2 regions of the Streptomyces sp. NPDC005017 genome follow, and region 1 is predicted to be linked to the other one. Evidence: riboswitches for the same ligand, from Rfam matches in the RefSeq annotation. Region 1 holds a riboswitch; the other holds the start of a gene.
The links. Region 1 has a riboswitch for glycine ahead of gcvP (aminomethyl-transferring glycine dehydrogenase). Riboswitches for the same ligand answer to the same signal wherever they lie in the genome.
Positions count from the first base shown of each region.

Region 2: it holds a riboswitch for glycine, as region 1 does, so the genes downstream of both, gcvT (glycine cleavage system aminomethyltransferase GcvT) here and gcvP (aminomethyl-transferring glycine dehydrogenase) in region 1, are expected to answer to the same signal.

Region 1 is NZ_JBIALD010000003.1:8,935-14,044, reverse strand. It holds gene gcvP (aminomethyl-transferring glycine dehydrogenase) at 1-2,397, opposite strand, end outside; glycine riboswitch at 2,572-2,667, opposite strand; gene ACFYR0_RS05030 (PRC-barrel domain-containing protein) at 2,781-3,155, shown strand; gene ACFYR0_RS05025 (DNA polymerase IV) at 3,370-4,728, opposite strand; gene ACFYR0_RS05020 (MerR family transcriptional regulator) at 4,824-5,110, opposite strand, start outside.
Region 2 is NZ_JBIALD010000029.1:69,861-74,970, reverse strand. It holds gene ACFYR0_RS32180 (L-serine ammonia-lyase) at 1-215, opposite strand, end outside; gene glyA (serine hydroxymethyltransferase) at 277-1,539, opposite strand; gene gcvH (glycine cleavage system protein GcvH) at 1,548-1,925, opposite strand; gene gcvT (glycine cleavage system aminomethyltransferase GcvT) at 2,035-3,153, opposite strand; glycine riboswitch at 3,329-3,422, opposite strand; gene ACFYR0_RS32160 (AAA family ATPase) at 3,595-4,269, shown strand; gene ACFYR0_RS32155 (enhanced serine sensitivity protein SseB) at 4,385-5,110, shown strand, end outside.

The DNA of each region.
Region 1 (5,110 bases):
CGGCTCCAGGCGCTTGGCGATGTAGTTCGCGGAGAGCACGGCCACCTGCGTGGCCCGTTTCAGGCCCTCGCCGCCCATGAGCCGGACGTACGCCCACGAGATCGGCAGGATGCCCGCGGAACCCCACGGCGCGGCCGAGATCGGCCCGACGCCCGTCTCCGGGCCGGCGGACGGCTGGAGCGGGTGGTTGGGCAGGTACGGCGCGAGGTGGGACCGGACGGCCACCGGACCGACGCCCGGGCCACCGCCGCCGTGCGGGATGCAGAACGTCTTGTGCAGGTTGAGGTGCGAGACGTCGCCGCCGAAGTGACCCGGCTTGGCCAGGCCCACCAGGGCGTTGAGGTTGGCGCCGTCCACGTACACCTGGCCGCCGGCCTCGTGCACCTGGGCGCAGATGTCGGCGACGTGCTCCTCGAACACACCGTGCGTCGACGGGTAGGTGATCATCAGCACCGACAGCTCGTCGCGGTACTGCTCGATCTTCGCCCGCAGGTCCTCGACGTCGATCTCGCCGTCCTCGGCGGTCTTCACGACGACGACCTTCATGCCGGCCATCACCGCGCTGGCGGCGTTGGTGCCGTGCGCGGAGGACGGGATCAGGCAGATGGTCCGCTGCTCGTCGCCGTTGGCGCGGTGGTACCCGCGGACGGCGAGCAGACCGGCCAGCTCACCCTGCGAGCCCGCGTTGGGCTGGAGGCTGACCTTGTCGTAGCCGGTGACCTCGGCGAGGCGGTCCTCCAGCTCGTGGATGAGCGTGAGGTAGCCCTCGGCCTGCTCCTCGGGCGCGAAGGGGTGCAGCTGGCCGAACTCGGGCCAGGTGACCGGCTCCATCTCGGTGGTCGCGTTGAGCTTCATGGTGCAGGAGCCCAGCGGGATCATGCCGCGGTCCAGCGCGTAGTCACGGTCGGACAGCCTGCGCAGGTAGCGCAGCATCGCCGTCTCGGAACGGTGCTGGTGGAAGACGGGGTGGGTGAGGTAGTCGTCGGTGCGCAGCAGCGCGGCCGGCAGCGCGTCCTCGGTGGCAGCGTCCAGCGCCGCCACGTCGCCCTCGACGCCGAAGGCCGCCCAGACCGCGGCGAGCTGCTCGCGCGTGGTCGTCTCGTCGCAGGAGAGCGACACCTGGTCGGCGTCGACGAGGTGCAGGTTGACACCGTTCGCCCGCGCGGCGGCGACGACCTCGGCGGCACGGCCGGGCACGCGCGCGGTGACCGTGTCGAAGAACGCGCCGTGCACCAGCTCGACACCGCCGCCGGCCAGGCCCGCGGCGAGGATCGTCGCGTAGCGCTGGGTGCGCCGCGCGATGCCCTTCAGCCCCTCGGGGCCGTGGTAGACGGCGTACATGCCGGCCATCACGGCGAGGAGCACCTGGGCGGTGCAGATGTTGCTGGTGGCCTTCTCGCGGCGGATGTGCTGCTCACGCGTCTGCAGGGCCAGCCGGTACGCCTTGTTCCCGTCCGCGTCCACGGACACGCCGACGAGGCGGCCGGGCAGGCTGCGCGCGAACTTCTCGTGCACGGCCATGTAACCGGCGTGCGGTCCGCCGAAGCCCATCGGCACACCGAAGCGCTGGGTCGTGCCGATCGCGATGTCCGCGCCCAGCTCGCCCGGCGACCTCAGCAGCGTCAGCGCGAGCAGGTCGGCGGCGACGGTCACCAGCGCGCCGAGCTCATGGGCCTGGTCGATGACCGGCTTGATGTCCCGCACGGCACCGGAGGCGCCGGGGTACTGGACCAGCACACCGTTGATCTCGCGCCCGGCGATCTCGGCCGGGATGCCCTCGCTCAGGTCGGCGACGACGACCTCGACACCGGTCGGCTCGGCGCGGGTCTCGATCACGGCGATCGTCTGCGGCAGCGCGTCCGCGTCGATCAGGAAGAGGCCCTTCTTGTTCTTGCCCATGCGCCGGGACAGCGCCATGGCCTCGGCGGCCGCGGTGCCCTCGTCCAGCAGGGAGGCGCCGGAGGTGGGCAGGCCGGTCAGCTCGGCGACCATGGTCTGGAAGTTCAGCAGCGCCTCGAGGCGGCCCTGCGAGATCTCCGGCTGGTACGGGGTGTACGCCGTGTACCAGGCCGGGTTCTCCATGACGTTGCGCAGGATGACCGGCGGCGTGAAGGTGCCGTAGTAGCCCAGACCGATCATGGAACCGAGGACCTGGTTGCGGTCGGCCAGCGAGCGCAGCTCGGCGAGCACCTCGGCCTCGGTCCGCGCGCCCGGCAGGTCCAGGGCATCGGCGTTCTTGATCACATCGGGTACCGCGGCGGCGGTGAGCTCGTCGAGGGAGCCGTAACCGACGTGCGCGAGCATCTTGGCCCGCGCCTCCTGGTCGGGCCCGATGTGGCGCTGCTCGAAGGGGATGCCCTGTTCGAGCTCGGAGAGCGGCGTGCGCTGGGCGGTCATTGCGGAGGCCTCCTGGTCTGACGCGACCTTCGAGGGGCACCACGGCGCTGGTACCCCGACGGCCTCCCCCTCTGTCATCTCAACCTGAGAGCTTCACCGGACGCCCGGAGGGCACCCGGCTTTCACCGTCGGTGAGAGCGGACCGTGAACACCCGCCCTGCTTTCCAGAGTGACCTCGTCCGTGCGGTACGTGGGCCTGAGAGATTCCGGGGAGGATTTGCTCCTTCGGCGCCTCCGACAACTACCGGAGGACTCTCCCGCACGGGGTCAGCAGCCTCTGCAAGCCTACCAGCGCGGTTCCCGAGCGGGCCTTCGAGTGGCCGGGCTCACCAATGTGCTCTTTCGTAGTGCTTACGGATGAGTGCCGACCAAGTGGAGGGCTCGTGCAGACCGACATCGATCCGCGCAACCTGATCGGCCGCAAGGCGTTCGACCGCAACGGCACGAAGATCGGCACGATCGACGAGGTGTACCTCGACGACGCGACCGGCGTGCCGGAATGGGCGGCGATACGCACCGGCCTCTTCTCCAGGGACGCCTTCGTCCCCCTGGAGCCCAGCGAACTGATCGAGGGCACACTCCACGTCCCCTTCGAGCGAGCCCTGATCAAGGACGCACCCGACTTCGGGGTGGGCCGCCACCTCTCCCCCGAACAGGAACTCCAGCTCTACCACCACTACGGCCTGGACGTGGCACCGCCTCCCCCGCTCCCCGACCGCGACTTCGGAAACATCGCAGGCAAGGAAGACCCCCGCTAACCCACCCCTCCCCCACCAAACAAGCCCCGGGGCCCCTGACCACGCCTTCTCAAGGGGTGCGGGGAACTGCGCGACAGCCACCCACTGCCCGCAGCCGAAGTCCGAATCGCCCCACCCACCCTCCACCACCCCTGAGGGGCGCGGGAACTGCGCGACCAGCCACGAACGGCCCGCAGCCAAACCCCTCCGCGCCGAGCCGCACACCCGTCGACCACTACGACCAGGCACCCCGCCCGGCAGGGCCCCGCACCAGCGGCAACGGTTCCGCCACAGAAAGAGCAGGGTCCTCGACCCTGAACGTCCGCACCCGCCCCACCTCCGACGTCGGCGTCTCGAACCGCACCGTGACCCGCCCCAGACCACTGCCCTGCACCCACCCGTGCCCGTGCTCGGCGTGGTGGACGTCGCGCCCCGGTGCCCACCGCCGCTCCTGGGGCTCCTCGGCGTCCTCCTTCGACCGCTCCTCGCGAGACTCGTCCTCGGCCACCTGCACCGCCTCCCCCGCGGCCTGCGCGAACAGGTCCTCCTGGGTGAAGTCGGCCAGGCCGCTCACCCCGACCCCGAGCAGCCGCACCCCACCCGTGGTGTCGACGGCCTCCAGCAGCCGCAGCGCGGCCTCCCGCACCACCACCGGGTCGTCGGTGGGCCCCCGCAGCGTCTCGGAGCGGGTCAGGGTCGAGAAGTCGTAGCGCCGTACCTTGAGCTGGATCGTCCGCCCGGACAGCCCGGCCCCCCGCAGCCGCCGTACGCAGCGGTCGGCCAGCCGCTGCACCTCCAGCCCGACCCGCACCCGGTCGTGGATGTCCACGTCGTAGGTGTCCTCGACGGACACCGACTTGGTCTCCCGCTCGGCCACCACGGACCGCTCGTCGCGCGCGAGCGCCATCGCGTAGAGCGCGTGCCCGTGCGCCCTGCCGACCAGTCGCACCAGCTCGTCCTCACCGGCCTCGGCCAGCTCCTCGACCGTGTGGATGCCCGCCCGTCTCAGGTGGTCGCCCGTCGCGGGCCCCACCCCGGGCAGGGTCCGCACGGACATCGGCCCGAGCAGCGCCCGCTCGGTGCCCGGCTCGATCAGCACCAGCCCGTCCGGTTTGGCCTGCTCGGAGGCGATCTTCGCCAGCATCTTGGAGGCCGCCAGCCCGACCGAGCCCGTGAGCCCGGTGACGGCCCGTATGTCCGCGCGCAGCTTGGCCCCGCTCAGCCGTGCCGAACCGGCGTCCCAGGCCGCCTCACCGGCCTCCAGGTCCACGAACGCCTCGTCCAGGCTCAGCGGCTCCACCAGCGGCGACAGCGCCCGCAGCAGCGTCATCACCTGCTCGCTGACCGCCCGGTACAGCGCGAACCTCGGCGCCAGATACGCGGCGTTGGGTGCCAGCCGCCGCGCCTGGGCCATCGGCATCGCCGAGTGCACCCCGAACACCCGGGCCTCGTACGAGCAGGTCGCCACCACCCCGCGCGGCCCGAGCCCGCCCACGATCACGGCCTTCCCGCGCAGGCTCGGCTTGGACGCCTGCTCCACCGAGGCGAAGAAGGCATCCATGTCGAGATGCAGGATCGTGGGCGCGGTTCTCACATCTCCGATGCTGCACCACACCACTGACAATGCCCCGGCCCAGGGCGGAGAGTCTCACCTCGGGCGCTGCCGGAACCCGGTGTTCCGGCAGCGGGCTAGACCGCCTTGTTGCGCCGCCGGGCCAGTTCGTCCGCCGGGTTGTGCCCGACGAGCGTCTCCCCGGTGTCGATGCGTTCACCGTGAAGCTGGGACAGCGCGCTCTCGACGTCCCGCCAGACCACGCCGACGGCGATCCCGAAAACGCCCTGGCCGCCCTGCAACAGGGCGTGCACCTCGTCGGGCGAGGTGCACTCGTAGACGGTGGCGCCGTCGCTCATCAGCGTCATGCGCTCCAGATCGCGGAACCCGCGCTCACGCAGATGCCGGACGGCGCTGCGGATGT
Region 2 (5,110 bases), on a different contig from region 1:
TCCAGGCCGAGCAGCACCGCCTTCGGGGTGCCGTGGCCGTGGCCGGTCGCGCCGAGGGAGCCGTACAGCTCGCAGCGGACGGAGGCGACCGCGGGCAGCAGGTCCTCGTTGCGCAGCCGGCGCGCGAACATCCGCGCGGCGCGCATCGGGCCGACCGTGTGGGAGCTGGACGGGCCGATGCCGATCGAGAACAGGTCGAAGACCGAGATGGCCACGGAAACTCCTCAGTACGGGGTGGCAGGGCACCCGGGATCGCCGGGTGCCCCCGCCGGGGACTTACTTGTTCAGGCCGGGGTACAGCGGGTGCTTGTCGGCGAGAGCCGTCACCCGGGCCTTGAGCGCCTCCGCGTCGTAGGACGGCTTCAGCGCCAGCGCGATCACGTCCGCGACCTCGGCGAAGTCCTCGGCCGTGAAGCCGCGGGTGGCGAGGGCGGGCGTGCCGATCCGCAGACCGGAGGTCACCATCGGCGGCCGCGGGTCGTTGGGGACGGCGTTGCGGTTGACCGTGATGCCGACCTCGTGGAGCCGGTCCTCGGCCTGCTGGCCGTCGAGCTCCGACTCGCGCAGGTCGACCAGGATCAGGTGCACGTCCGTACCGCCGGACAGCACGTTCACCCCCGCCTCACGGGCGTCGGGGGCCGTCAGCCGCTCGGCGAGGATACGGGCACCGTCCACCGTACGCCGCTGGCGCTCCTTGAACTCCTCGCCCGCGGCGACCTTGAAGGACACCGCCTTGGCCGCGATCACGTGCTCCAGGGGACCGCCCTGGAAGCCCGGGAACACCGAGGAGTTCAGCTTCTTGGCGAACTCCTTCTTCGCCAGGATGATGCCGCCGCGCGGGCCGCCGAGCGTCTTGTGCGTCGTGGAGGTCACCACGTGCGCGTGCTCGACCGGGTTCGGGTGCAGGCCCGCGGCCACCAGGCCCGCGAAGTGCGCCATGTCGACCCAGAGGAACGCCTCGACCTCGTCGGCGATCCGGCGGAACTCCGCGAAGTCCAGCTGGCGCGGGTACGCCGACCAGCCCGCGATGATCACCTTCGGGCGGTGCTCCTTGGCGAGCCGCTCGACCTCGGCCATGTCCACGAGACCCGCGTCGTCCACGTGGTACGCGACCACGTCGAACTGCTTGCCCGAGAAGTTCAGGCGCATGCCGTGGGTCAGGTGACCGCCGTGCGCCAGGTCCAGACCGAGGATCGTGTCGCCCGGCTTGGCCATCGCGAACAGCGCGGCCTGGTTCGCGGAGGCACCCGAGTGCGGCTGGACGTTGGCGTACTCGGCGCCGAACAGGTCCTTGATCCGGTCGATCGCGATCTGCTCGGTGACGTCGACGTGCTCGCAGCCGCCGTAGTAGCGGCGGCCCGGGTAGCCCTCGGCGTACTTGTTCGTCAGCACCGAGCCCTGCGCCTCCATGACGGCGAGCGGAGCGAAGTTCTCCGACGCGATCATCTCGAGCGTGGACTGCTGACGCACCAGCTCGGCGTCGATCGCCGCGGCGACCTCCGGGTCGAGCTCGTGCAGGGGGGTGTTCAGGGAGGACATGCGACTCCTCAGCCGGCGATGTAGGCGGAGTACTCGTCGGAGGAGAGCAGGTCGTCCTGCTCGCCCGCGACACGGACCTTGAACAGCCAGCCGCCCTCGAACGGAGCGGAGTTCACCAGCGCCGGGTCGTCCACGACGTCCTGGTTGACGGCGGTGATCTCACCGCTGACCGGCGAGTAGAGCTCGCTGACCGACTTGGTCGACTCCAGCTCACCGCAGCTCTCACCCGCGGTCACCGTGTCACCGACCTCCGGGAGCTGGACGTAGACGACGTCGCCGAGGGCGTTCGCCGCGTGCTCCGTGATGCCGACCGTCGACACGCCGTCCTCGGCGGCCGACAGCCACTCGTGCTCCTTGCTGTAGCGCAGCTGCTGGGGGTTGCTCATGGCCTGAATTCTCCTGTACGCGAGGTGATGCTGATGCAGGGGGACCGCCCGGGGCGTGCGTGAGCAGCGCGAACGTGCCCGACGCCATCGCGGCGGTGCTACGAAACTGTCACTTCTGACGCTTGTAGAAGGGCAGCGCCACGACCTCGTACGGCTCGTGGCTGCCCCGGATGTCCACGCCGACACCCGCGGTGCCCGGTGCCGCGTGCGCCGCGTCGACGTACGCCATGGCGATCGGCTTGCCCAGCGTGGGGGAGGGAGCGCCGGAGGTGACCTCGCCGATCACCTCACCGCCCGCGACCACGGCGAAACCGGCGCGCGGCACCCGGCGGCCCTCGGCGACCAGACCGACCAGCACCCGCGGCGGGTTCTGCTCGGCGCGCGCGGCGGCCTCGGTGAGCGCCTCGCGGCCGACGAAGTCGCCCTCCTTCTCGAACTTGACCACACGGCCGAGCCCGGCGTCGAAGGGGGTGAGCGAGGTGGTCAGCTCGTGCCCGTACAGCGGCATGCCCGCCTCCAGGCGCAGTGTGTCGCGGCAGGACAGGCCGCACGGGATCAGGCCGACCCCCGCGCCCGCCTCGGTCAGCGCCTGCCACAGCGCCACGGCGTGCTCCGGCTTCACGAACAGCTCGAAGCCGTCCTCGCCGGTGTAGCCGGTGCGCGCGATCAGCGCCGGGACGCCCGCGACCGTGCCGGGCAGACCCGCGTAGTACTTCAGGCCGTCCAGGTCGGCGTCCGTCAGCGACTTCAGGATGCCGGGGGACTCCGGGCCCTGGACGGCGATCAGCGCGTACGCGTCACGGTCGTCGCGGACCTCCGCGTCGAAGCCGGCCGCGCGCTCGGTCAGCGCGTCCAGCACGACCTGCGCGTTGGAGGCGTTGGCGACGACCATGTACTCGGTCTCGCCCAGCCGGTAGACGATCAGGTCGTCCAGGATGCCGCCGTCGGCCCGGCAGATCATCGTGTAGCGGGCCCGGCCCACGCCCACGGCGGCGATGTTGCCGACGAGCGCGAAGTTCAGCAGGGCCCCGGCCTGCGGGCCGGTCACGGTGATCTCGCCCATGTGCGAGAGGTCGAAGAGTCCGGCCCTGGTCCGCACGGCGTTGTGCTCGTCGCGCTCGGAGCCGTAGCGCAGCGGCATGTCCCAGCTGGCGAAGTCGGTCATCGTCGCGCCCAGCGAGCGATGCAGGGCGTCGAGCGCGGTAAGGCGCAGTTCGGTACTGCTCATCGGTCGGTCGTCTCCCAAGTACACGACAGGCGAGGTCATTCCTCCCCATCTGTCATCGGAACCTGAGAGGTTCGCCATGACCGCCCGTACACATACGTACAGTGACGCGGGGGAAGGACATGGCTTGCACCTTGGGTGGGACCACTGCTGGCAGCGGCCCGCTTTTCAGATGTGCCTCGCCCGCGCGGTAACGGGGCCTGAGAGATTCAAGGGAGGGACTTGCTCCTTCGGCGCCCCAGACGGGCTGGGGACTCTCCCGCGCGGATTCAAACGGCCGGTATGCAGTTGGCGCGCCCATCATTGCACGCATCCGCCGAGCAGGGCAGGCCGCATCTGTAACCGGGCTGTGGCACTACGCACACGAAATCCGGAGGCGCACCGGATTACCGTCTCTTTACACTCGATGGGCAAGGGTCTCGTGACCCGCCCCAGGGGAGGACGATCACGGTGAACAGGACCACGCCGTACGCCACGAGCCCGGCCCTCGCGCTGCCCGCACGGACCGGTGCCCCGGCCACGGACGCCTGCCCCGCGCACTCCGCACCCGTCGTCCGCGACCTGCGCGAGCGCGCCGGCCGCAGCCCGCACGCCCTGCTCTTCGGCCCCGCCGACCTCGTCGTGATCACCGGACTGCCCGGCAGCGGCAAGTCCACCCTGATGCGGCGGACCGTGCCCGGTACCCGCATCGACTCCCAGGACACCCGCGACCGCTTCGACGCCCGCGCCCCCCGCTTCCTGCCGTACGCCGTCTACCGCCCACTCGTCCGCCTCGCCCACTACGCCCGACTGCGCCGCGCCCTGCGTACCGGCCGGGGCGTCGTCGTGCACGACTGCGGCACCCAGGCCTGGGTGCGCGGCTGGCTCACCCGCGAGGCCCGCCGCCGCGGCGGCACCCTGCATCTGCTGCTCCTCGACGTCACCCCCGAGCAGGCCCTGGCCGGCCAGCGCGAGCGCGGCCGCGGGGTCTCGCGCTACGCCTTCCGCCGCCACCGCGGCGCCGCCGCGCGCCTGCTGCGCCGCGTCGAGCGCGGCGCACTGCCCGGCGGCTGCGGCTCGGCCGTCCTGCTCGACCGGGACGCCGCGGACACCCTGCGCCGGATCGGGTTCACGGGCTGACGGACCGGCCGTGGGAGCTTGCCCGTTCCCATGGGCCGGGCACGCCGACGGGCGGGCCGCACGTACGGGTTAGCCTTTCAGCCACAGCAGGTTCACGGCAGGCGGTAGGCAGCAGATGGACTTCCCGGCGCAGGCGCACCCCCATCCACACGGCGGATGGCCCGGCAACGAACTGGAGGAGGTGCTCTCCGCCTCCCTCGGCGTGCCGTCGGCCGGCGCCCGCCTCGTCGAGGTCCTCGGCCGCAGCTTCGTCTGGGTGCCGCTGCCGTCCGGCGGCGGCCCGGACAGCGGCGAGCTCGACCTGCCCACCCTGGAGATCGAGGGCCAGGCCTACGTCCCGGTCTTCACCTCCGAGGAGCAGTTCCGCCTCGGCGCGGGCCCGAACATGTCGTACGCCGTCGCCCCCGCCGTGGAGTTCGCCCGCGGTCTGCCCCCGCAGGCCGGCATCGCGCTCAACCCCGGCGGCGTGGTCGGCGTGCCCCTCCCGCCGGCCGCCGTCGCCGAGCTCTGCCGCTCCGGCCGCACCCCGCTGGACGGCCCGGCGAGCGGCGGCCGCGTCCGCCTGTACGAACCCGACTGGCAGGAAGACCCCGTCGCCTTCCTCTCCGCCGCCTCCGCCGAGTTCGACGCCACCGGGGTCGTGCGCACGGCCCGCCGCTGTCTGGCCGCGATCGAGACGGCCGACCCGGCGCTGTTCGTCGGTGTCGAACTCGCACAGCTGGACGGCGACCCGCTCGCGGCGCCCACCGCGGCCCTGGGCCGGGCCCTGGCCCAGGCCCCCGTCCCGTGGCCGGTGAACCTGGTCCTGCTGGACGTGGCGCAGGACCCGGTGGGGGACTGG